Regions from separate parts of the Peribacillus sp. NPDC097895 genome, predicted to be linked through region 1. Evidence: riboswitches for the same ligand, from Rfam matches in the RefSeq annotation. Region 1 holds a riboswitch; each other region holds the start of a gene.

Evidence for each region. A riboswitch is a leader RNA that binds a small molecule or an ion and turns the genes downstream of it on or off. The one in region 1 is predicted to bind lysine.
Region 2: it holds a riboswitch for lysine, as region 1 does, so the genes downstream of both, dapA (4-hydroxy-tetrahydrodipicolinate synthase) here and ACQKMH_RS03120 (aspartate kinase) in region 1, are expected to answer to the same signal.
Region 3: it holds a riboswitch for lysine, as region 1 does, so the genes downstream of both, ACQKMH_RS17175 (amino acid permease) here and ACQKMH_RS03120 (aspartate kinase) in region 1, are expected to answer to the same signal.

Annotation. Positions count from the first base shown of each region.
Region 1 covers NZ_JBNNSH010000001.1:663,648-671,580, forward strand. The annotation lists gene ACQKMH_RS03100 (electron transfer flavoprotein subunit beta/FixA family protein) at 1-499, shown strand, start outside; gene ACQKMH_RS03105 (electron transfer flavoprotein subunit alpha/FixB family protein) at 561-1,538, shown strand; gene trxA (thioredoxin) at 1,746-2,060, shown strand; gene uvrC (excinuclease ABC subunit UvrC) at 2,162-3,934, shown strand; lysine riboswitch at 3,996-4,172, shown strand; gene ACQKMH_RS03120 (aspartate kinase) at 4,262-5,494, shown strand; gene ACQKMH_RS03125 (YslB family protein) at 5,559-6,029, opposite strand; gene ACQKMH_RS03130 (succinate dehydrogenase cytochrome b558 subunit) at 6,413-7,021, shown strand; gene sdhA (succinate dehydrogenase flavoprotein subunit) at 7,092-7,933, shown strand, end outside.
Region 2 covers NZ_JBNNSH010000001.1:1,305,115-1,313,047, forward strand. The annotation lists gene ACQKMH_RS06270 (MFS transporter) at 1-357, shown strand, start outside; gene ACQKMH_RS06275 (GNAT family N-acetyltransferase) at 681-1,142, shown strand; gene ACQKMH_RS06280 (fumarylacetoacetate hydrolase family protein) at 1,260-1,883, shown strand; gene ACQKMH_RS06285 (D-alanyl-D-alanine carboxypeptidase family protein) at 2,609-3,793, shown strand; gene ACQKMH_RS06290 (hypothetical protein) at 4,157-4,366, shown strand; gene dapA (4-hydroxy-tetrahydrodipicolinate synthase) at 4,723-5,619, opposite strand; lysine riboswitch at 5,755-5,933, opposite strand; partial or broken gene ACQKMH_RS06300 (threonine ammonia-lyase) at 6,235-6,796, shown strand; gene ACQKMH_RS06305 (D-2-hydroxyacid dehydrogenase) at 6,990-7,933, shown strand, end outside.
Region 3 covers NZ_JBNNSH010000003.1:173,132-181,064, forward strand. The annotation lists gene ACQKMH_RS17170 (LacI family DNA-binding transcriptional regulator) at 643-1,605, shown strand; lysine riboswitch at 1,848-2,032, shown strand; gene ACQKMH_RS17175 (amino acid permease) at 2,129-3,580, shown strand; gene ACQKMH_RS17180 (glycoside hydrolase family 13 protein) at 3,631-5,310, opposite strand; gene ACQKMH_RS17185 (Ger(x)C family spore germination protein) at 5,393-6,472, opposite strand; gene ACQKMH_RS17190 (GerAB/ArcD/ProY family transporter) at 6,469-7,569, opposite strand; gene ACQKMH_RS17195 (spore germination protein) at 7,592-7,933, opposite strand, start outside.

The sequences.
Region 1 (7,933 bases):
TGACCAATTCACCACTGCCAAAATCATAGGTGAATACTTAAAAGACAAAAATGCAGACTTAATCATTGCAGGAAACGTTGCAATCGATGGCGGTTCTGGTCAAGTGGGTCCACGCGTTGCAGAAATTTTGGGAATACCTTATATTACAACCATCACTAAATTGGAAATCGCAGCTGGAAATGTAAGCGTTATACGCGATGTTGAAGGGGACTCTGAAACGATCGAAGCATCTCTTCCATTGTTGGTGACCGCTCAACAAGGGTTAAATGAGCCGCGTTATCCTTCATTGCCAGGAATCATGAAAGCGAAGAAAAAACCGCTTGAAGAATTGGAATTGGATGACCTGGATTTGGAAGAAGAAGATGTTGAAGCAAAAACAAAAACGATAGAAATCTATCTTCCTGCTAAAAAAGAGGCTGGAAAGGTATTGAACGGCGATATCGGTGATCAAGTTAGCGAACTTGTTCAATTATTACGCAGCGAAGCAAAAGTGATTTAATCAAACCGTTCTTTTCTGAACTAACAACACACAACAAAAAGATACCAGGAGGTTTTTATAAATGGCTAGAAAGTTTCTTGTATTGGGCGAAGTTCGAGACGGTTCACTAAGAAATGTATCATTTGAAGCTATCGGTGCGGCTAAACTTGCTGCTGATGGCGGAGAAATCGTAGGTGTTTTAGTTGGTGACAGTGTTCAAAATTTTGGGGATGAATTGATTCAGCATGGTGCAGACCGGGTTGTTGCAGTTGAAAATGATCAATTGAAACAATATACATCAGATGGTTATGCACAAAGCTTGCTTGCCGTAATCGAACAGGAAAAGCCAGATGGGATTTTCTTCGGGCATACAGCTCTCGGAAAAGACCTTGCACCTAAATTGGCTGGAAAGCTTGAATCAGGATTGATTTCAGATGTTACCTCCATTGAAGAAGAAGGCGGAAATATCGTTTTTACCCGCCCGATTTATTCTGGTAAAGCATTTGAAAAGAAAATTGTTACAGATGGAGTGATTTTCGCGACAATCCGTCCGAACAATATTGAACCATTAGCGAAAGACGAGTCCCGCTCTGGTGATGTTTCTACATTAAGTGTGGATATTAAGGATTTACGCACCATCATTAAAGATGTTGTTAGAAAAGCAAGTGAAGGGGTTGACCTTTCAGAAGCAAAAGTGATCATTGCAGGCGGACGTGGTGTGAAAAGTGAAGATGGCTTTGAACCATTAAAGGAACTGGCACAAGTTCTTGGCGGAGCGGTAGGTGCTTCCCGTGGTGCGTGTGATGCGGATTATTGCGATTATTCTTTGCAAATCGGGCAAACGGGTAAAGTCGTTACACCCGACCTTTATATTGCCTGCGGAATATCTGGGGCGATACAGCATTTAGCTGGCATGTCCAACTCCAAAGTTATCGTTGCCATCAACAAAGACCCTGAAGCTAACATTTTCAATGTAGCTGACTACGGAATTGTCGGAGACCTTTTCGAAGTCGTTCCATTATTGACGGAAGAATTCAAAAAACTAAAAGTTAACGCGTAAATCAAATAAATGTAAGACAAGGGGCAAGACATTCGGCTAAGCCGATACATGTCTTGCCTCTTTATTTGGGCTAATAGGCAAGCGTAAAGCCTGCATATTCACTCTTTTTTAGGACATCCTACCACTGAAGCAAAATGTTAGCATCGTTTCTACCATCAATGGTATACTGTCTTTAGTTATTTGAGTAAATTTGAGGAGGAAATATATATGGCTATTGTAAATGCAACTGACCAAACTTTCACGACTGATACGAGCGAAGGTGTCGTTCTTGTAGATTTTTGGGCACCATGGTGCGGACCTTGTAAAATGATCGCTCCTGTACTTCAAGAGCTTGATACTGAAATTGGCGATACAGCGAAAATCGTAAAAGTTGATGTAGATGAAAACCAAGAAACAGCAGGAAAATTCGGTGTGATGAGCATCCCGACATTAATCGTCCTTAAAGACGGTGAAGTGGTGGATAAAGTGGTTGGTTTCCAACCAAAAGAAGCTCTTGCTGAACTTATTGCAAAACACGCTTAATAGTAAGATAGCTAAAAAAAGCTTCAAGTCTGCGGACTTGAAGCTTTTTTCGCTATCTTGATATATAATAATTGAAAATGGGATAACAGGAGGCTGTATACATGAACCAACAAATAAAGAATAAACTTGCCCTTCTTCCCGATCAACCTGGTTGTTATTTAATGAAAGATCGTCAGGGAACGATCATTTATGTAGGCAAAGCGAAAGTATTGAAAAACCGTGTCCGTTCTTATTTCACGGGATCCCATGATGGAAAGACATTTCGGCTCGTTAATGAGATAGAGGATTTCGAATACATTGTCACCTCTTCCAATATCGAGGCTCTCATTTTAGAGTTGAACCTAATCAAAAAACATGATCCAAAATATAATGTCATGCTTAAGGATGATAAGACTTATCCTTTCATTAAGTTGACGGCGGAACGGCATCCCCGTCTAATCATTACGCGAAAAGTCAAAAAGGATAAAGGGAAATATTTCGGTCCTTATCCGAACGCTTTTGCGGCTAACGAGACGAAAAAATTACTTGACCGCATCTATCCTCTTAGAAAATGCAATACCTTACCGGATCGAGTTTGTCTCTATTATCACCTAGGACAATGTCTGGCTCCATGTGTATATGATGTAGAGGAACAGGAATATAAAAAAATGGTGGAGGATATCAATCGGTTCTTGAACGGCGGACATACTGAGATAAAAAAAGAACTGACAGAAAAAATGCTGGAGGCATCCGAAGAGCTCGATTTCGAGAGGGCCAAAGAGTTCCGTGACAAAATTGCCCACATAGATATCACGATGGAGAAGCAGAAAATGATGACGACCGATTTCATCGATCGTGATGTATTTGGCTTTGCCTATGATAAAGGCTGGATGTGCGTTCAAGTATTTTTTGTGCGACAGGGTAAATTGATAGAAAGGGATGTTTCACTTTTTCCTGTCTATGATGAACCGGAACAGGAACTTCTTACATTCCTGGGTCAGTTTTACGAGATTACCAACCACTTTAAACCAAAGGAAATTTTGCTGCCTGAATCAGTGGATGCCGAAATGGCCGAAGGGCTGCTTGGTGTGAAAACGATTCACCCAAAACGGGGAGCGAAAAAAGATATGCTTAAACTGGCGAATAAAAACGCCTCCATCGCCCTTCAGGAAAAATTTTCTTTGATTGAACGAGATGAAGAACGAACGATCAAAGCCGTGGAAAACCTCGGGGTCCAATTGGGCATCTATACCCCGCATCGAATTGAGGCTTTCGATAACTCCAATATCCAGGGGAGTGACCCTGTTTCCGCTTTAGTCGTGTTCATTGATGGGAAACCGGAAAAAAGGGAGTACCGCAAATATAAGATCAAAACGGTCCAGGGACCTGATGATTATGAATCGATGCGTGAAGTGGTCCGAAGAAGATATTCACGAGTATTGAAAGAAGGGCTGCCTCTTCCGGATCTAATCATCATTGATGGCGGAAAGGGACATGTGGAAGCGGTCCGGGATATTTTGGAAAATGAATTGGGCCTTGATATTCCACTTTCAGGTCTGATTAAAGATGAAAAACACAGAACATCGCAATTGATGATTGGAAACCCGCTTGAACTTGTTCCGCTTGATTCACGGAGTCAGGAATTTTACTTATTGCAAAGAATTCAGGATGAAGTGCATCGGTTTGCAATTACGTTTCATCGCCAGCTACGCGGGAAAAATGCGGTTCACTCACAGCTTGATGATATTCCGGGAGTCGGGGAAAAGCGGAGAAAGCAATTATTAAAGCATTTTGGGTCATTGAAGAAAATCAAAGAGGCATCGACCGAGGAAATTATGGAAGCGGGTATGCCAAAAGGGGTGGCCGAGGGAATCGTTAGAAAATTGCAAGAATAATCTTGCTAGCGATAAATCTCTATGCTATGATTAGAAGGAATTTTTAATTAGACAACTTAAAAGTGCTGATAGAGGTGCGGAATTCAAGAGTAAAAACCTGGAGAAGTATGAGCTTCCATGAAAGGTTTTGAAAGGGGATGACGCCGAAGGAAGACAAGACTCATACCTTGTTTTTCTGGTCTGACATTTAATAAATGGCGGATTGTCAGGGGTTATACCCTGGAGAGCTATCTCACTGTGTTTACAGTATTTGATATGTGATCACAGCAATGAGATATTTCTCATTGCTTTTTTTATTGCCTAAAAAGATAGAGAGGGTGCATGAGGATGGCATTAATCGTTCAAAAATTCGGCGGAACATCCGTCGGTAGCGTAGAAAAAATCAAAAATGTTGCCAAACGGGTAATCGAAGAAACGGAGAATGGAAATGAGGTAGTCGTCGTTGTTTCAGCAATGGGGAAAACCACGGATCAATTGGTTTCCATGGCCCGGGATATTTCTGGAACCCCGAGCAAGAGGGAAATGGATATGCTATTGACTACGGGGGAACAGGTAACGATTTCCCTGTTAACGATGGCATTGATTGAAGAAGGACATGAAGCCATTTCGTATACTGGCTGGCAAGCTGGCATGCAAACGGAATCCGTTCATGGGAATGCCCGGATTTTAAACATCGATGCTTCAAGGATCCAAGCTCAGCTTTTGGATAGGAAAATAGTGGTCGTAGCCGGTTTCCAGGGGAACGATGCAAATGGGGAAATCACTACCTTAGGGCGAGGCGGTTCTGATACGACGGCGGTTGCCATCGCTGCAGCGCTGAATGCGGATAGATGCGATATTTATACGGATGTAACGGGTGTTTTCACAACGGATCCACGCTACATAAAAGGCGCGCGAAAACTCCAATCCATTTCTTACGATGAAATGCTGGAACTTGCCAATCTGGGGGCAGGCGTCCTTCATCCAAGGGCTGTCGAATATGCAAAAAACTATCAAATTCCGCTTGAAGTCCGTTCGAGCATGGAGAAAGAATCAGGAACGATCATTGAGGAGGAAGCAACTATGGAAGAAAACTTAATCGTACGCGGCATTGCTTTTGAAGACAGTATTACAAGAGTCACAGTATTTGGTTTGCCCCAATCACTTGGTGTTTTATCAACGATTTTCACGACACTTGCGAAAAACAGGATTAATGTGGACATCATCATTCAAAGCATGACCGCCGAGGATACGACCAATCTATCATTCTCCATTAAAAGTGAAGATACGGAAGCGGCCTTGATCGTGCTGGAAAATAATAAAGAAAAATTGGCATTCAATCGTATTGAAACGGAAGGCGGTTTGGCCAAGGTGTCCATCGTCGGATCCGGTATGGTTTCCAATCCAGGAGTGGCCGCCGAGATGTTCGAAGTGATGGCCCATACTGGCATCCAAGTGAAAATGGTCAGCACATCGGAAATAAAAGTCTCGACTGTCGTCAACGAAAAGGAAATGGTGAAGGCTGTCGAATCGCTTCATGAAGCATTTAAACTTGGGCAGCATGCAAATGTACTAGCTTAAATGAATGGAGCCCAATAAAAAAACAGACTTCCGGTTAAAAGGGTAAGTCTGTTTTATGGGCTCATTAGATTGGATCTCTGGGATCCCATTGAATGGTGAAGGTCACCTTTTTTGCGCGGCGTTTGACTTCTTCCGTTGATTCGCTGAGGAATTTTTTTTGCAGTGTAAACTGCTCGGCAAGGAAGCCGGCTTCAAGTTGGAAGTGACAGTCAGGATGTAAATCCAGGCGGCGGCTGATTATTTCACCAGTCAATGAGTATTCCATCTCGTTTTTCGTATACTTCATGATTTCGAGATTGCCCCATCCAGCGCTCTGGAAAAATTCAATGATTTCCTGATCGCCATTCAATGGGAATTTTCTTGCTAACTGTTTACCTGCCCAATAGAGGATTTGATTAGAGTCTTTTCCGAGAATATCGTTCAATAGAACTTCTCTGATTAATTCATATCCGAAAGCTGGAACTTGGAAATCTTCAGTTTGAATTTGTTCAGTTTCAATTTCTTCTTCTATCGCAGCAGCAATATTTTTTTTCATAGATTATCGCCTCTTTCTGTAAATCTATTATAAACGTTTTTCTTTTGCAAATTATACTGTTTTTTATTTATTTAAATAGCAATTGGAAAAAAATGAGAAATTATATCGAGATATTAATAGATTAATGAGTAATTTCTCCAAAATATTAACTTGACAAATAAAAAATAGTAAATTTAATCCAATAAAATCTATTCTGAAAAAGAGATTTCTTGTATCCGTTTTCTTGACGCACATAGAAGTCAGGAGTAAAATGGACATGTCACATAATTGTAAAGGGAGTATAGGGGAGTTTTCTGACTCTATACTTTATTTTCACGCGGAGATAAAAGGTAGCCACCAGATTATCTTTGCATGATTTTTCACAAATTAAGGGGGGGCACTTAGTGGCAAAGAATCGTGAGTTTGGGAATCGCAGGCTTCATTCACTTCTAGGAGTAATTCCAATTGGTCTATTCCTAATTTTTCATTTATCGGTAAACTTTATGGCAACAAAGGGAGAAGAGACTTTTAATGGGGCAGTTCATTTAATTGAGTTTACGCCCGTAAAGATTTTGGTTGAATGGGTCGTCATCTATCTACCAATCCTTTTCCATGCTGTGTACGGAATTTATATCGCCTTTACAGCAAAAAACAATTTAGGCAGATTTGGATTCTTCCGTAACTGGATGTTCATGCTGCAACGTCTAACTGGAATCATAACTTTGATTTTCCTTGTTTGGCATATTTGGGAGACAAGAGTTCAAGCAGCACTAGGGGCAACAGTTGATTTCGATATGATGGCGGAAATTTTCTCTAGTCCATTTATGGTTGGTTTCTATATTGTTGGTATTATCTCAGCAATTTTCCACTTCGCTAATGGATTATGGTCATTTGCAGTGAGCTGGGGTCTGACAGTTTCACCAAGATCGCAAAGAATCATGACTTACTTTACATTGATCGTTTTCGTTCTTCTTTCTTATATTGGTGTTAGCGCAATTTTCGCTTTCGTATAAGAAGATAGAGTTCATTTATAAGTATTAGGAAAAACATAGCTTGGCTAATGGAAATAAGGGAGTGACAGAATTGGGTAAAGGTAAAATAGTTATCGTTGGTGGAGGTCTAGCTGGATTAATGGCTACGATCAAAGCAGCAGAGCTGGGACAACAGGTTGATTTATTTTCTTTAGTGCCTGTTAAACGCTCTCACTCAGTTTGTGCCCAAGGCGGAATCAATGGGGCAGTAAATACAAAAGGTGAAGGGGATTCTCCATACATCCACTTCGACGATACAGTTTATGGCGGGGATTTCTTGGCTAACCAACCGCCGGTTAAAGCGATGTGCGAAGCAGCACCATCGATCATCCATATGTTTGACCGTATGGGTGTTATGTTCAACCGTACTCCGGAAGGTCTTCTTGATTTCCGTCGTTTCGGTGGTACTCAACATAGCCGTACAGCATTCGCTGGTGCAACAACTGGTCAGCAATTACTTTACGCATTGGACGAGCAGGTTCGCCGTTATGAAGTGGAAGGCCTTGTAACGAAATACGAAGGCTGGGAATTCCTTGGAGCTGTTATCGATGATGATCAAACAGCTCGCGGTATCGTAGCTCAAAACCTGACTTCAATGGAAATCAAATCATTCCCTGGCGACGCAGTCATCATGGCGAGCGGCGGCCCTGGAATCATTTTCGGTAAATCAACTAACTCAATGATCAATACAGGATCAGCAGCTTCCATCGTTTATCAACAAGGTGTAAATTATGCAAATGGTGAGTTCATTCAAATTCACCCGACAGCAATCCCTGGAGATGACAAACTTCGTCTAATGAGTGAATCCGCTCGTGGTGAAGGTGGACGTATCTGGACATATAAAGACGGAAAACCTTGGTATTTCCTTGAAGAAAAATATCCTGCTTATGGTAA
Region 2 (7,933 bases), 640 kb from region 1:
TTGTGTAGTTGGAGTGGTTTGTTCTTCTCAGGCGTGCACCCTCCATTTATTATGGTAGTGGTTTTACTTTTTATCGTAGGTTTTGGAAATGGAGCAAGCTCTTTGACTTTCGCAGTGGTAAGGGAATCCTTCCCTATTGAACAAGTGGGTGTTGTATCGGGATTTGCCAATATGGGTGGATTCTTAAGTGCCGTTTTATTGCCTAGTGTTTTCGGAAATGTACTGGATTTATTTCCGCAACATTCTATTGTGGGCTATCATTATGGATTTCTCATTCCTGTCCTATTTTCTTTGATGGGATTGTTAGGTGTCCTTTTGATCAAGGAGAAAAAAGGATATAAATTACTCAGCCAGTAAATTTTTTGAAATGAAAATAACAGGTCTAAATAATAGCAAACTCTTAGACACGGCATAAGCTCGGACTGACTTCAGCCGAGCCATGGCCTTATTCATGGCGGCACTAGCTCTGTTGGCCTAGGCCTAGCTGCGCAGCTTGCGAAGAGTATTTGAGTATAAGTAATTTCGACCGCATGGATGGTTTATTCAATACTCATTCAACTCCCTCCAAGACCGGGGATTTAGTGTAAAACAAAGGAAATAATTGATGATTAATTGAGGGTTTTGTGCCATTGATTTGATATAATGACAACAGGCAACAGAAAGAATTAGGAGGACTTGAAATGGAAAAATGGATAAATAACGAATTTTCGATTTCTACTAATAAGAAGTATTTAGATTTACATGTAATACATAACTTTTTGAGTGAAGAATCCTACTGGGCAAAGGGGATATTCAAGGAAACAGTAATAAAGTCAATTGAAAATACTCCCTTATGTTTTGGAGTATTCAAAGGTGAATTAGATAATGAAGGTAGTGAACAGATTGGATTTGCAAGAGTGATAACAGATTTAGCAACTTTTGCGTATCTTAGTGATGTGTTTATATTACCAAACTATCGTAAGAAAGGATTATCAAAATGGTTAATGGATATCATTACCAATCACCCTGAACTGCAAGGGGTTCGTAGGTTTATGTTAGCAACGAATGATGCACATTCATTATATAACAAATACGATTTTGAACAGATTGATCATCCAAAACGATTTATGCAAAAAGTCCTCAAATCTCCTTATCAACAATAATGCTAATATACTAGCAGGTGTGTAGTTCCATTTACCATTGTATATTTAAAAATAAGTTATTAATTAAAAAAAGAAATCTGAAAATATAATCTTTAAAAGAAAAGAGTGAGTTTAATAATGAAAGACATTAAAAATATCTATTGTGTAGGCCGAAACTATGCTTTGCATGCTAAAGAATTAAATAATGAAGTACCAACTTCCCCTTTTTTATTTTCAAAACCAACTCATTCGCTTGTTGAAGCTAATGGTCAGGCAATTACGCTGCCAAGTAATCAGGGTTCCATTCACTATGAAACCGAACTTGTCATACATATCTCAAAGCCGTACGAAACAGGAATGAAGGTGGATCAAATGGTAGATGCCATGGCCATTGGGTTGGATTTAACACTTAGAGATGTTCAATCACAGTTAAAACAAAAACAGCATCCTTGGCTTTTGGCAAAAGGATTTAAAAACTCTGCTGTTGTTAGTGAATTTATTCCGTTTCAAGGTGTCGAAGCATGTAAACAATTAGACTTTTCTCTTTTTAGAAATGGAGAACGTGTACAAGTGGGAAATATTAAAGATCTACTTTTCGATTTACAAACAATCATAGAATTTACAGCAGAGCATTTTGGGCTTGGGGAAGGGGATATTATCTTTACCGGTACTCCTAGTGGCGTCGGTCCTCTGTCAGATCAGGACAAGCTTTCACTAAACTTGGGTGGAAAAGAAATGGGAACCTGTTCAATTACATTATAACCATGAAAAAGAGCAGTCAGTATTGACTGTTTTTTTTATGTCATTGCAACTAAAGGGACGCAATACCCCCTCTTCAGAATGAGAAGAGGGGGCTTCTCTTTTTGAATAATGGATTCATTAACCTTATGATCTCTTGTCATAAATAAAGGTTAATCTTATTTCCTTCATATTAGATTGGAGGGTTCGTTTAATCCAACTTGGATAATTCCTGTCGTGGCGAGTGGGCATGTATCCCTTTTTAAAAGCTTTATAAAGATGAGGTTCTTGCTATTAGCAACTTTATAAAAAATATTTCAAAAATGCCCGGGGGCAGAATTGTTGCTCCCGGGCATTCTTTTTTCAGTAAGGAATGTAATGATTAAGCACCTAATGAGTAACTAAAGCCCTTCAGTTTGAAGGGTTTTTTCATGAAAAGATATGGTCAATATGCTGGCAGGACCCTTATCGTCAGCAAGATGGAAAATAAAACACAATTTTGTTGATTAATAAAAGATCTCTTCTATATAATGGGGCCTTCTTTTATTAAAAACAAGGGCTCCCACTTAAAGGGTCACAGCCCTTATAAAGTTATTTCAGGAAATAAAATGGAGGTTATTACCCAAGAATTTTCCATGATTATTAAAGGGTAATTACTGTTTTATTACAATTTCAAAAAAACATCTCTAAACATTCAATTTACTTTATTATGACTATATAGGATTTTACTTTCATTCAAGGAGAGTTATATGAAAAAGTTTTTCTTTATCTTCATTTTGGCTTTAATCCCCTTTGCATCAACAACTGTAAGTGCCGAATCAGACTTACCTCTCATTAGTGAAGCAGGGATCATTATTGATGCGAAAAGTGGGGAGGTATTATACGAAAAAAACACTAATAAAAAAATGTATCCAGCCAGTCTAACGAAAGTTGCCACAGCTATATATGCTATAGAGCACGGAGATAAGAACGAAATAGTGACTATTAGTAAAAAAGCGGCTGCGGCAGAAGGCTCTTCGTTATTCATTGAACCTGGGGAGGAGATAGAGCTTTCCAAATTAATTGCCGGTACGCTAATCAACTCCGGAAATGATGGAGCTATCGCAATAGCCGAGCATATGTCTGGTAGTGAGAAAAAGTTCATGGAGGACTTGAATGAGTTTTTAAGAAAAGAAGTAAACGTCACCGATACCCATTTTACAAACCCTCATGGATTGTTTGACAAGAACCATGTAACTACAGCACATGACCTTGCAAAAATTACCCAATATGCGATGAAAAATGAAGACTTCCGTGAATATTTGGGGAATAAGGATTTACCATGGGAAGTGAAAACATGGGACACAACTCTAGTTACCCATCATAAAATGTTAAAAGGCGAAATTCCCTATGAGGGAATCACAGGTGGGAAAACCGGTTTCGTTAGTAAGTCCGGATACACCCTGATTTCTACTGCTACTAGAGGCGAACAAGACTTGATTGCCGTTACCCTTAAAGCTCCTTCAGACAAGGAAGCCTACTCTGATACTGAGCTGCTATTCAACTATGGCTTTGCAAACTTTAAATCTGCCAAAATAGATAAAAATAACATATTTTATTCAGCTGACCACTCTAAATCCTACAAACTGAAAGAAGACTTACACTATACATATTTAACTAGAGATGAACCTGGTCTAAAAACCAGTAATGATGGTATTCTCTCGATCATGAACCAAGAAGGGACGGCCATAGATTCTTTTGACCTTAAAAAAGTAGCTGATGTTAGGAAAACAGAAGTGCCTGCTTCGATTAAAAAAGAACCAATCAATGAGGAAACAAATAAATTTTCAGTCTTATCACTAGAATGGGTTCCTTGTGTCATTCTTAGCATTCTGATAACGGTTTTTCTAAAGAAAAACAGAAAAAAACGAAGTAGGATTAGAACTCGTTACTAAAGAAACTCATCGACTGGCATTCAGAGGTGTTGCGGCTATTTTTCCTGAAATAGCCACTAAAGCGTTGAATACACCTATTATAAATGAACTAACAGGTCGTTAGTTAGGTCCGGGGCTGCCATTTGGTGGCCTTTTTGCTTTTTGAACGAACGGGGCAGGTTAGTTGCATAAGGAATGCTAAAATAAGACCCAACGAGGACTTATTTTAAGGAGGAAAACATGAGCATGGATCATGAGTTTTATCTTATTTCTAAGACAACTGATATAAAAGATTTTTGGATGCATAGAGAAAAAAAACAAAAGTGTCATTGACAGTGTTGTAATAATTGATGATTTGATTCAATACATTATGGACTTATCAGAATGGATTCAACTAAAAACCCATCATTCCGAGGAACTCCAATTGGCAGAGGTATTAACAATCATGGAGTAACCCTTTTTGATAAGCAGTTTTCTAAAACTTTAATAAGTATTTTTTCGTCATGGAAGAGTCTAATTAAAAATGCACCAGATAAAATTGAACTCACTGGTGAATTCGTTTATGGCGAAGCTGAAATCAGGAAGGGACAATAAAAAACTAGTCTTCAATCAAGATGTTTGCAAGAGTATTATAATGTCAGAAGCTTTAGCTAAAACAACTAAACAAGAGACCTATTTCAATAATTTAGTGGAAGGGTATGAAGGACAACAAAGAAATCGATGAGTTAAAGGAAATCGCGGTGACTTAAAGGTCAGGATCTATAATTAATGCTGGTTCAGTTGACTCAATAATAACGTTGAGTTTATAACCACTAGCTATTTCTACTAGTTTAGCCCTTGAGTCGTGCAACGATTTAAAAGCAGTGCACTTCTTTCGAAGTTGCACTGCTTTTAAAAACATATCCCGTTTATTATGGTCTTTAATTAGAAAGTCGGTATTATACCTCGCTTTAATTTTTTAACAACACAGATTCTACGTTACTAGGTTGTAGAGCTATTTGTAGAGCTGTTTTTTCTTCGTTGTTTAAAGGGAGCAATGGTAAGCGGACACCTCCAACATTTAACCCTCGCATATTTAATGCTGATTTTACCGGTGATGGGTTTGGTGCAGCAAATAATGCTTTCATCATTGGAAGAAGGTTACGATGTATGGAAGCAGCACCACGGACATCACCATTTTTAAAGCTATTAATCATTTCTTGCATTTCATTACCAATTATGTGTGAAGAAACCGAAACAATGCCTGTTCCACCGATGGCTAAAACCGGTAAGGTTAACCCATCATCGCCGCTGTACAAGGTAAAATCACTCGTTGTTTCGCTAATGATTTGTGCCATGGCATCTAAGTCACCACTTGCTTCTTTTATTGCCACAATGTTGTTAATTTTTGAGAGACGAACAATCGTCTCTACTGACATGTTTACAACACTTCGTCCTGGGATATTATAAAGCATTACTGGTAATGATGTTGATTGGGCAATAGCATTAAAGTGCTGAAATAATCCTTCTTGAGACGGCTTGTTATAGTATGGGGTAACGAGCATAATTCCGTCGACTCCTGCTGCCTCAGCTTGCCTTGTTAAGCTGATAGAAGCTTTCGTGTTATTTGAGCCAGTTCCAGCTATGACTGGAACTCTTCCATCAACAACTTCTACAACAACTTTGAATAAATCTATTTTCTCTTCTGTTGTTAATGTAGGAGACTCTCCAGTCGTACCAGCTATAACTAATCCATCAGAACCATTAGCAATTAAATAATTTACTAGAGTTCTCGTAGCATAAAAATCAACCTCATCATTATGATTAAACGGGGTAACCATTGCAGTTAACACTTGGCCAAAATTCATAACTTCACACCCTTTTGTATATTTTTTTGGAAAATTGAGAGGTGATTAGGGCCATTAAGGAGTAAACGCAAAAAAGCAACAACGAGGATTCGCTGCTGCAGTAGAAACAATATTTATCAAAAAAATCGTTTCGGTGCGTAAGATAGCCCTCCATATAGTTTCCTATATGACAGTCCTGTATTTATTCAATAGCAGAACCAGCTTCAAGAACATGAGATTCTTTCCGCTTCGGCAAATTCCCCTTTCCACAATAGTCATAGGATCTCATTCTCCTCAAACTGTGTACTAATGGTCTTTGCTCCTCTATCCTCACTTCAAAAAGTATGAAGTAAGAAAATATTTAATTGTCTGTAATATAACAGAGAATCCTTTCTGTTGCAAGGGGAATTTAGATTTTTTTTTAAGAATACATGGATAATCGATGGCAATGGCTACGGTTTTGGGCTGGATTCATCTTTTTTAGTATTAAATAAACTCAACATTAATAGCTTTATAAAAACTGTATGAAAAGTTTCATCCTTTTATAGTCAGTTTTGACAATTGATATATCTTATAGAAGGAATTAGTATTTATCTTATGAATACCTAGAATTATGATCAAGGAGGGGAGGACAACATGACTAATACAAAACTAATAAAGGAAAGAAAAGATATGAAAATCGGTGACGTTTGGGAAGCAAGAAAACGAATCGCTTCAATTGTAAGTAGAACACCATTGATTCAATCTACGATACTATTGAAAAAATTGGACGTCCTGGTTTTTTAAAGCTTGAAAATGTTCATGAGGTTGGAGCATTTAAAGTAAGGGGAGCCGCCAATAAGATACTCAGCTTGAGTGAGGAAGAAAAAAACGTGGGGTTGCAACGTTTTCAAATGGAAACCATGGTATGGCTGTAGCATATGTAGCAAAAAAACTAGGGATTGATGCTGTTGTTTGCATTTCAAATCGAATACCAAAAGCAAAAGTAGATTCATTAAAAAGCCTGGGAGCTCAAATTGAGATAGTTGGTGATAGCCAAGATGCCGCAGGAGAGCATTGCTATGAACTGGAAAGAGGGAAAGGATTAACGGTGATTCAGCCATTTGATGATCTTCACGTCATAGCTGGACAAGGAACAATTGGCTTGGAATTGTTAGAGGATCTTCCTAATCTAACAGATGTATTTGTTACCCTTTCTGAAAATCCTTAGATCCAGTCCTTTTATTTAAGATGCAATACCGTATCAATTTCCCAGTTTTACAGATTTAAATACTAATATATTCATTCTTTCAATTTTATTTAGTATCCTATTCATAAGGAGAGATTAATAAAAAAGAACCGTCGATTTTAATAATCGATAGCGAAAAAATGAGTAAAAAAGGGGAGATTCGATGATTACATACCAGCCTAACATTCTTGTATTTAGTCCTGAGCAGGCAGAAGCGTATGCTGAATGTATCCGGGATCATGGATTTACATCGGTAAAGGCAGCGGCAACTCAGGAGGAAGCTGAAAAATATCTACCAAGTACTGAAGTTATTTTGGGCTGGAATTTTCCTACCAAATTGCTAAATAAACCAATTGCCTCATCTGTCCGCTGGTTTCAGTCGATAGGAGCCGGAGTCGATGATTTGATTGCAGACAACTTGATACCTGAGAACATTACATTAACCAGAATTGTCAATCAATTTGGCTCTTATATATCTGAATATGTATTTACGTTTCTCTTGTATATCTTGAAGGACGTTCCCCGTATGAAACAATCGCAAATGGAACGCCAATGGGATCCTTTCATTTCTGAATCTTTAGCTGGTAAAACAATCGGAGTAGCCGGGCTTGGATCAATCGGAGCTGAAATTGTACGTAAAGCTCGAGCATTTGAAATGAATGTGCACGGATTAAGCTTTAGCGCAAAACAAGCTCATTTAGTGGATTGCCACTTTACTCCAGATGAATGGGGGGAATTTGTAAAAGATCTTGATTATTTGGTCTTAACCCTGCCTTTAACGGATGCCACTCATCATATCATTAACCGGGACATTCTGTTAGCAATGAAACCGAAAGCTTGTCTTATCAACGTTGGTCGTGGAGCATTGATCGACGAAGGGGATTTAATACCTGTTATGCAATCGGGACATCTTCTGGCAGCAATCCTCGATGTATTTGAGAAAGAACCGTTGCCAAAAGACCATGTCTTCTGGTCAATGTTGAATGTGTATGTCACTTCTCATCTGTCAGGGCCAAGCACTACTGACGGAGTGAGCCGCTTTTTTGTAGAAAATTTAAAACGATTCTTACATGAACAACCATTACACGGATTAGTAGATCGAAAACG
Region 3 (7,933 bases), on a different contig from region 1:
AACTATTTTTCTTAAAGCCGATATAACTTTTCTAAAAGATCCTTGATTGAATCCACAACAAAAAACTGTCCGGAATATCACTTAGAATTTCCAGACAGTCAGTCATTTCTATGGAGAAAGGCAGGCATGGCATGTTCGACACTAGCGAATCATTCTAACGTTAGAGTTTGTTTGTCCTTACCGACGAAGATATATTTATATTATGGAGTTATAACGGTGAATATAAACTAGGGGACCTTTTTCGAAATCATAAATGATGAACTGTTTAAGGCATGCCCCCGTGCTTAAGGACTTTTATCTTCAAATAAATGTACGATTATTTCAAGACGGGCATCCCGCATTGTTTCAAGGGGGATATTTTCATAGTAGTATCAAGCTTGTACTGCTCCATCATTTTTCCGGCTTCAAAGATATTGCCAAGTACGCCAATCCCAATTCGATACCACAAAGTACAATCAGGCTGATTAAAGTTTGGACCATCATGATTTCCTCCTCCTCTAAGACTTAAACCAATCTTAAAGGATGAAACCCATACCAGAACAAGACCCTTTCTGTAAAAACCTTCAGTAGCCTTATTCTGCTCCCTTGCTCTGAAATGGGTTTCATACGATACAATATAAAAAAAGAAAAAACGGTGATCCCATGACAAATATTAAAGAAATCGCTCAATTTGCAGGTGTATCTGTCTCAACAGTGTCTCGCGTATTGAATAATCATCCATATGTAAGCCCTGATAAAAGAGAGAGCGTTTTACAAGCCATCGATCGCTTGAATTACTCAAGAAACATCAATGCCATTCATCTTTCAAAGGGAAAAACGAATCTTATCGGCATTATCATCCCTTTCACCAATCACCCCTATTACGGGGCAATCGTGCACGGAATTACTAAGCAGGCTAACGCAATAGGCTGCCATATAGTCATCTTTGAAACCCATTATGAAAGAGAGAAAGAAATTCAGGCGTTGAATATGCTGCAAATGAAGCAACTTGATGGCATTATCGTTTGTTCAAGAATTTCGGAAATGAAAGTCCTATTGGATTATCAAAGATACGGTCCGATTATTTTATGTGAAGATACAGCCCAGGCTGAGTTATCGTCGATCAGCATAGATCATTATGCAGCCTTTTCCTGTGCCCTTGAATACGTGATTGCTAAAGGATATAAGAAAATTGGTTACAGTCTCGGCCGTAAAAAGAGCAGGAACAGTTTTCTTCGAACAAAGGCCTTTAATGATATCATGAGAAATCATCAACTTATAAACAATAAAGAATGGCTGTTTGAAGGAAGCTATCACATCAAAGACGGTGAACAATTGTTTCAGGAGTGGAATTCGATGATGGATAAACCGGAAGCCCTCATCATCACTAATGATGACACGGCTGCAGGATTCATTCTTACTGCTAAGAAATCGGGAATAACAGTTCCAAACGATGTCGCCATCCTCGGCTTCAATAATGATAGCCTTAGTGAGCTGCTTGACATCACGACCATTTCCTTGCCGCTGGAATGGATCGGGAAAATGGCAGTGGATCTATTTGAGAATCCTGAAGTAATCAAACATGTGAAGCTGGACTACGCCCTTATAAAAAGAAAGACCGTTTAATGTTATTTTTGTATGTCGCAATTTGATTATTTCCTTTTTCCAATCCTTTTAGAACTAGGAAAAAATAACCACATAAAATAATGATTGCGATATCTATTAGAATATTTTATAATTTTGATATAGTAAAGTTTACTCAATTACTAGCAATCATTTAACGATTTCAAGAATATCTTGAGTAAGATCGTACGACGTCAACTATGCTGGCGCGACGATTTAAGAAAATTGAATACTTCCTCATTTACCGATGAGTTAGAGGCTGCAGCTTATAAAAGTAAAACGGACGAGATTCTGGAAAATTCAAGACTCCGTTTGAAAGGATAAGTTGCCGAAGTTTGGGTATATTCCATGTATATCCTTGCTGGCGGTGTTACCGAACAGGAACATCACTGTCACGTTTTTTCTAAAAGCGTGGGGAGCTATCTTCGGAAGGATAAACGGGTTTATTATAAACAGCCGTCGATCTTTTTCGACTGCTGTTTTTTTATATTTCGTTCCCTTCCAATAAAAAGGAGTGTAACATCAATTGTCAAATTCACAAAAAGCATCAAGCCCTACTGAATTGAAAAGGAGCCTGAAAGCGCGGCACTTAATGATGATTTCATTAGGTGGAACGATTGGAACAGGTTTATTTTTAGCAAGTGGCGGTGCGATTCATTCGGCCGGACCTGGCGGTGCCTTGGTGGCATACGCGGTCATCGGTATCATGGTTTATTATTTAATGACAAGTCTCGCAGAAATGGCATCGTTCATGCCGGTAGCCGGTTCATTCCGTGTTTATGCTTCCAAATTCGTCGATCCATCTTTCGGCTTTGCGATTGGTTGGAACTACTGGTATAACTGGGCAATCACCATTGCCGCCGAATTGGCAGCCGTTGTCTTAATTATGAAGTTCTGGTTTCCTGATAGTCCTTCCTTTATCTGGAGTGGCATCGCGTTAATCATTATGTTTCTTATTAATTATATGTCCGTTAAAGGTTTTGGCGAGACCGAGTTCTGGTTTGCTATGATCAAAGTCGTGACAGTCGTCATTTTCTTGATCACTGGGGTTCTGATCATTCTTGGAATCATGGGTGGGAATGACCCAATTGGTTTTTCAAATTTCACTATGGGCGATGGCCCCTTTAACGGTGGTTTCTTCACGATCTTAGGCGTTTTCATGGCTGCCGGTTTCTCGTTCCAAGGAACGGAATTGCTTGGAGTGACGGCTGGTGAAAGCGAAGATCCAGAAAAAAATATCCCAAAAGCGATCAGATCCGTTTTCTGGCGTATCATTTTATTCTATATCCTTGCCATTTTTGTAATTGGTATGATCATTCCGTTTACTGATTCACGTTTATTGAGTCAAGATGTTGCCGTCAGTCCATTCACGCTCGTATTTGAACGTGCTGGCCTTGCATTTGCAGCATCCATCATGAACGCGATCATTTTATCATCCGTACTCTCTGCCGGTAACTCTGGCATGTACGCTTCAACTCGTATGCTCTGGGACTTGGCACGTGATGGGAAAGCGCCGAAATTCCTTGGAAAGTTAGATAAAAGAGGAGTACCCGTGAATGCACTTATCCTAACTTCTTTAGTTGGCTGCGTTGCATTCTTAGCTTCATTTTTCGGAGATGGTGTCGTTTATATTTGGTTATTGAATGCTTCAGGTATGGCTGGATTCGTAACATGGGTCGGGATAGCTCTTGCCCACTATCGGTTCCGCAAAGCCTACGCAGCTCAAGGCCTTGATTTGAATGCTTTACCATACAGGGCCAAAGGCTTCCCATTCGGGCCAATATTCGCACTTGTTCTATGTATTATCATTATCATTGGGCAAGGCTATCAGGCTTTCAGCAGCAACGGGATTGACTGGAATTCAATGTTCGTTTCCTACATTGGCTTGATTCTATTCTTCGTCCTATGGTTCGGTTATAAAATTAAGCACAAAACGAAAATCATTCCCCTTGAGGAATGTGATCTTAAATCAAAATAATACGTAAAAAGTCCATGGTCTCCTCAAATGAAGGAGACCATGGACTTTTTTCATTTCAAATGATAAACACGACATTCATATGGACGCAGAGGTTTGATGGAGATCCCCTCTTCCTCCTGTTCATAATTGCCGATCAGCCTTGTACTAGAATAGGAATGTAGCTCTTCTGGCAAAGAAAAGGAGGCCTGCTCCTCTTTAAAGTTGCATAGTACCAGCAGCTTTTCATCATCAAGCGTTCTCGTATAGGCAAATATTCGTTCATCATGGGGCAAGAGCAGTTCAAAACGGCCATAAACGATGATTTCATGCTGTTTGCGTAGTTGGATAAGACGTTTATAAAAATGAAAAATGGAATTCGGATCATTGTAGGCTCTCTCTGCATTAATTTCGGGAAAATTCGGATTAACCTTAATCCAAGGAATCCCTTTCGTGAATCCTGCGTTCCGGGAGTCATTCCACTGCATCGGTGTCCTCGCGTTATCCCGGCTGCGAGCATGGATGGCTGACATCATCCGCGCTTTAGACCAGCCATGTGAATTGACGAGTTCGTCATATGAATTCAACGTTTCGATATCCCGGTATTCATCCTTGCTTTCAAATGCAACATTGGTCATGCCCAGCTCTTCCCCTTGATATATATAAGGTGTCCCTTGAAGCATATGAAGACAAGCGGCAAGCATCTTTGCGCTTTCAATACGGTACTTTCCATCATTCCCAAACCTTGAGACAATCCGGGGCTGATCATGGTTGTTCCAGTATAAACTGTTCCAGCCATTGCCCTCTAAACCAGTTTGCCACTTGGATAGAATTCGCTTTAAATCGCTTAGCTTCCACTTATCGTTACTCCATTTCCCTGCTGGTCCACCCCCCAAATCCATATGTTCGAATTGAAAGACCATATGTAGCTCATTACGATCTTTTCCTGTGAACAATTGCGCTTCCTCCGGGGTGACGCCTGGCATTTCCCCAACGGTAATCACGTCATATCCAGATAGGACCCGATGATTGATTTCCTGTAAAAACTCATGTATACGCGGGCCATTCAGGAAAAAAGGACTTCCATCGCCATACTTCTTTTCATGATGAACGGTTCCATCTGAATAGCTCTGATCTTTTGAAAGGAAGTTGATGACATCCATCCGAAATCCATCGACACCTTTATCCAGCCACCAGGTCATCATGTTGTAGATTTCTTCACGAAGCTTAGGGTTCTCCCAGTTTAAGTCCGGCTGTTTCTTGCTGAATAGATGTAAATAATATTCATCCGTTCCTTCATCATATTCCCATGCCGAACCTTTAAAAATGGACTCCCAATTATTTGGCTCGGCTCCATTCTTTCCAGGTTTCCAAATATAAAAATCACGCTTTGGATTATCTTTTGAGGATCGGGATTCCTTGAACCATGAATGTTCATCCGAGGAATGATTGACGACAAGATCCATCATGATTTTCATTCCTCGTTCATGCACGGCCTTCAGCAACAATTCAAAATCAGCCATGGTTCCGAATTCTGTCATGATTGATCGATAGTCACTGATATCATACCCATTATCATCATTAGGAGATTGATAAACAGGTGAGAACCATAACACATTCACACCCAGCTCCTGTAAATAGTCTAGTTTCATCAATATTCCATTTAAATCCCCTATCCCATCTCCATTACTATCCATAAAACTCCGAGGGTACACTTGATACACAACAGCCTCTTTCCACCATGTTTTGTACATGCCTTTCCTCCCTTCTTTAAACGCATTGACATTTACACCAATACCCCTATTATAAAGAGGAAAACTTCAGAATATTCTTCTTTTATTCCGCTATTCCCGTTTGAATCATTTCAATATCCAAATCTACTTCAATTGGAATATGAGGATATGCTTTCTCCCAATGTTTTAGATTGAAATCCCTTGTTTTACTTTTAGCGATATCACCAAGTGCAAGCGGATCTACATGGTTATCCTGCAACATGGTTACCATCTCTTTTAATTTTTTACCCATGACATGTTCTGCTTTAGCTTCAATTTTTTTCACGTCAACCGGGTTGCCCAAGTCATACCCTTGAACCTCTAGCAGATTCGCTTTTAAATTCACTTCAATCTTGACCTTCGGATTTTGATTTGCATTCGAAATATCATAATGGACTTTTGATTCCACGTTATTGATTTCTGTATATTCATTTTCCTTCCATTTAATCTCATAACTCCCCAGCTTAAAGTTTTCACTAAGGACTTTGAATAAAAATCCATCCTCATAAGGAATGTATTTACCAATATACCTGTCCCTTTTAAACAGGGCGATTCCTTTCACCCGTATTCGCTCTTCCGCTGTTTCCAATAGCGGTAAGACCGGATCAATTCCTTTACCATGACATGCATATAAATACCTGTGCAAATCTACATCAGGTAAATTAGTCCTGATATTCTGTTCGATCAACTCTTTTACTTGAACCCCTGGAGTTTTAATTAATTTCGGTTCCATTTTAACTAAATCCTCCGCTTTTCCATGAACGATCGCTAAATACAAATCCCGTCCCACCATTGGGTCTCGCCTATATGTATCGACGTAATCATTCAAACCTTTTCTTGCCAATTCTTCACCATAAAGAATGACAGTCAGTCTCCCTCCGGCAATTGGAAATGGTGTTTTTGCATTTTCTTGCTGACGAGCTGCCTTTACATCATGGGTGATCGCTTCATATACCTCCTTACCCAGACTTTCCTCACCAGGCTGAGGAACGTTGACAACGACCGTACCTTTAATTTTATTGCTCCCGGCATCATCATAACCAACCATTTCAGCAATTAAAATATCTTCTAATATTTGCTTTTCCACCCCGCAAGCCGTCATTAAGAAGCAACCTAATGTAATCAAGAGCAAATGGAATTTCATGGTTTATGACCCCTTACTTTATAAACGATCGACTGCCATATGAATAAAAGAGGAAGGTAAAAATAAATGATATAAAAACCTATTTGTGAAAAGAGTGTGTTAAACCTATCGATCCTATTGCGGTCATCCAAGAAAAAACAGGACACTAATATGACAAGCAGGATGAAAACTAGCATCTTCCTCTGTCTAACCCCGAAAACCCTTTTTGCTGTTCTGCTAGCTGCCCAAATCCCTAGGCAAACATTCGGGAGAACCATGAACAGCCATACGGAAACCCCTATGTATTCGAACCTTTCAATGAATGGAAGGTCTACAATTTTCCATAACGTCAAAGTTGCCCAAATTACATCCTTCAGTTGCTCCTGATGATAGTAGGCTAATGAAATAATAATGGTTACTAAGTAAATCAACATTGTACACACCACCCCTAATTGGGCCCACTTTTGGGAGTGTTCACGCCTTTTTATGAATGGATAATAAATCAGGATCAATTCAAAACCAAGATAATTCAAGGTCATTTTCTTACAGGCCTTCATGATTTCCAAAAAAGAATGATCAAGAAAAGGACCCAAGTTTCCGAAGTGGGCATGCTTAAGTGGGAAATAATTCAAAAGGAATAACGGCGATCCGATAATAAGTCCGATTATAAAAAAACCAGTAATGACCCTGAACCCTCCCACAACAAAGCTATACACGAGAATAAGAATGATGGTCAATAGCATGAGGACATTAACACTAGGGAACATCCAAACCTGAATGACTTCTAAATAAGTCCTGATAAGAATGATGGGAATCAAGATAAAGTAGAGGATGAACAAAATATTGAAACCATTTCCTACCCATTTACCAAACAAATCTTGATGGATGGCGATCAAATCAAGCGTTTGTGGACCCTTGCCTAAAATTTTGTAGCACATCCAAAGAAGAATATTTATGATTAATCCTGAAATGATGACGGATATCCAGGCGTCTTGCCCGGCTTCTCTCGCTATGACCCGTTCAAATCCCAATATCCCTACTCCAATCTGCATTCCGGGCATGAGGAAAAAAACTAAAAATGGAGAAATTAGTTTCGTTTCATTTGGTTTCACTTCCATACTACTCACCGCTTTCTACGTCTTATTCATCAATATCACTTTGAGCGTTTTGAGTTTTTGCCTTCTTTCTTATCCTTATTCGATCTTCCGTCCGCAGAAATTGTGGGCGTTTAATCTGCTTTGAAAAAGGCAGGCGAATTAAACTATCTTTAAAGTCAGGTAACCTTAACGGGTAAAGAGGTTCTAAATATGGACTGCCAAGCGACGTCAATTTCAATAAATGACTTAAAATGAATGCACTGCATAAAGCTAATCCAAACAGTCCGTATAATTGAGCTGCAAATAGAAAAGGAAAGCGGATCAGACGAATCGTATTACTGATTTGGTAAATCGGCAACGTAAATGAAGCAAGGGCAGCCAAAGC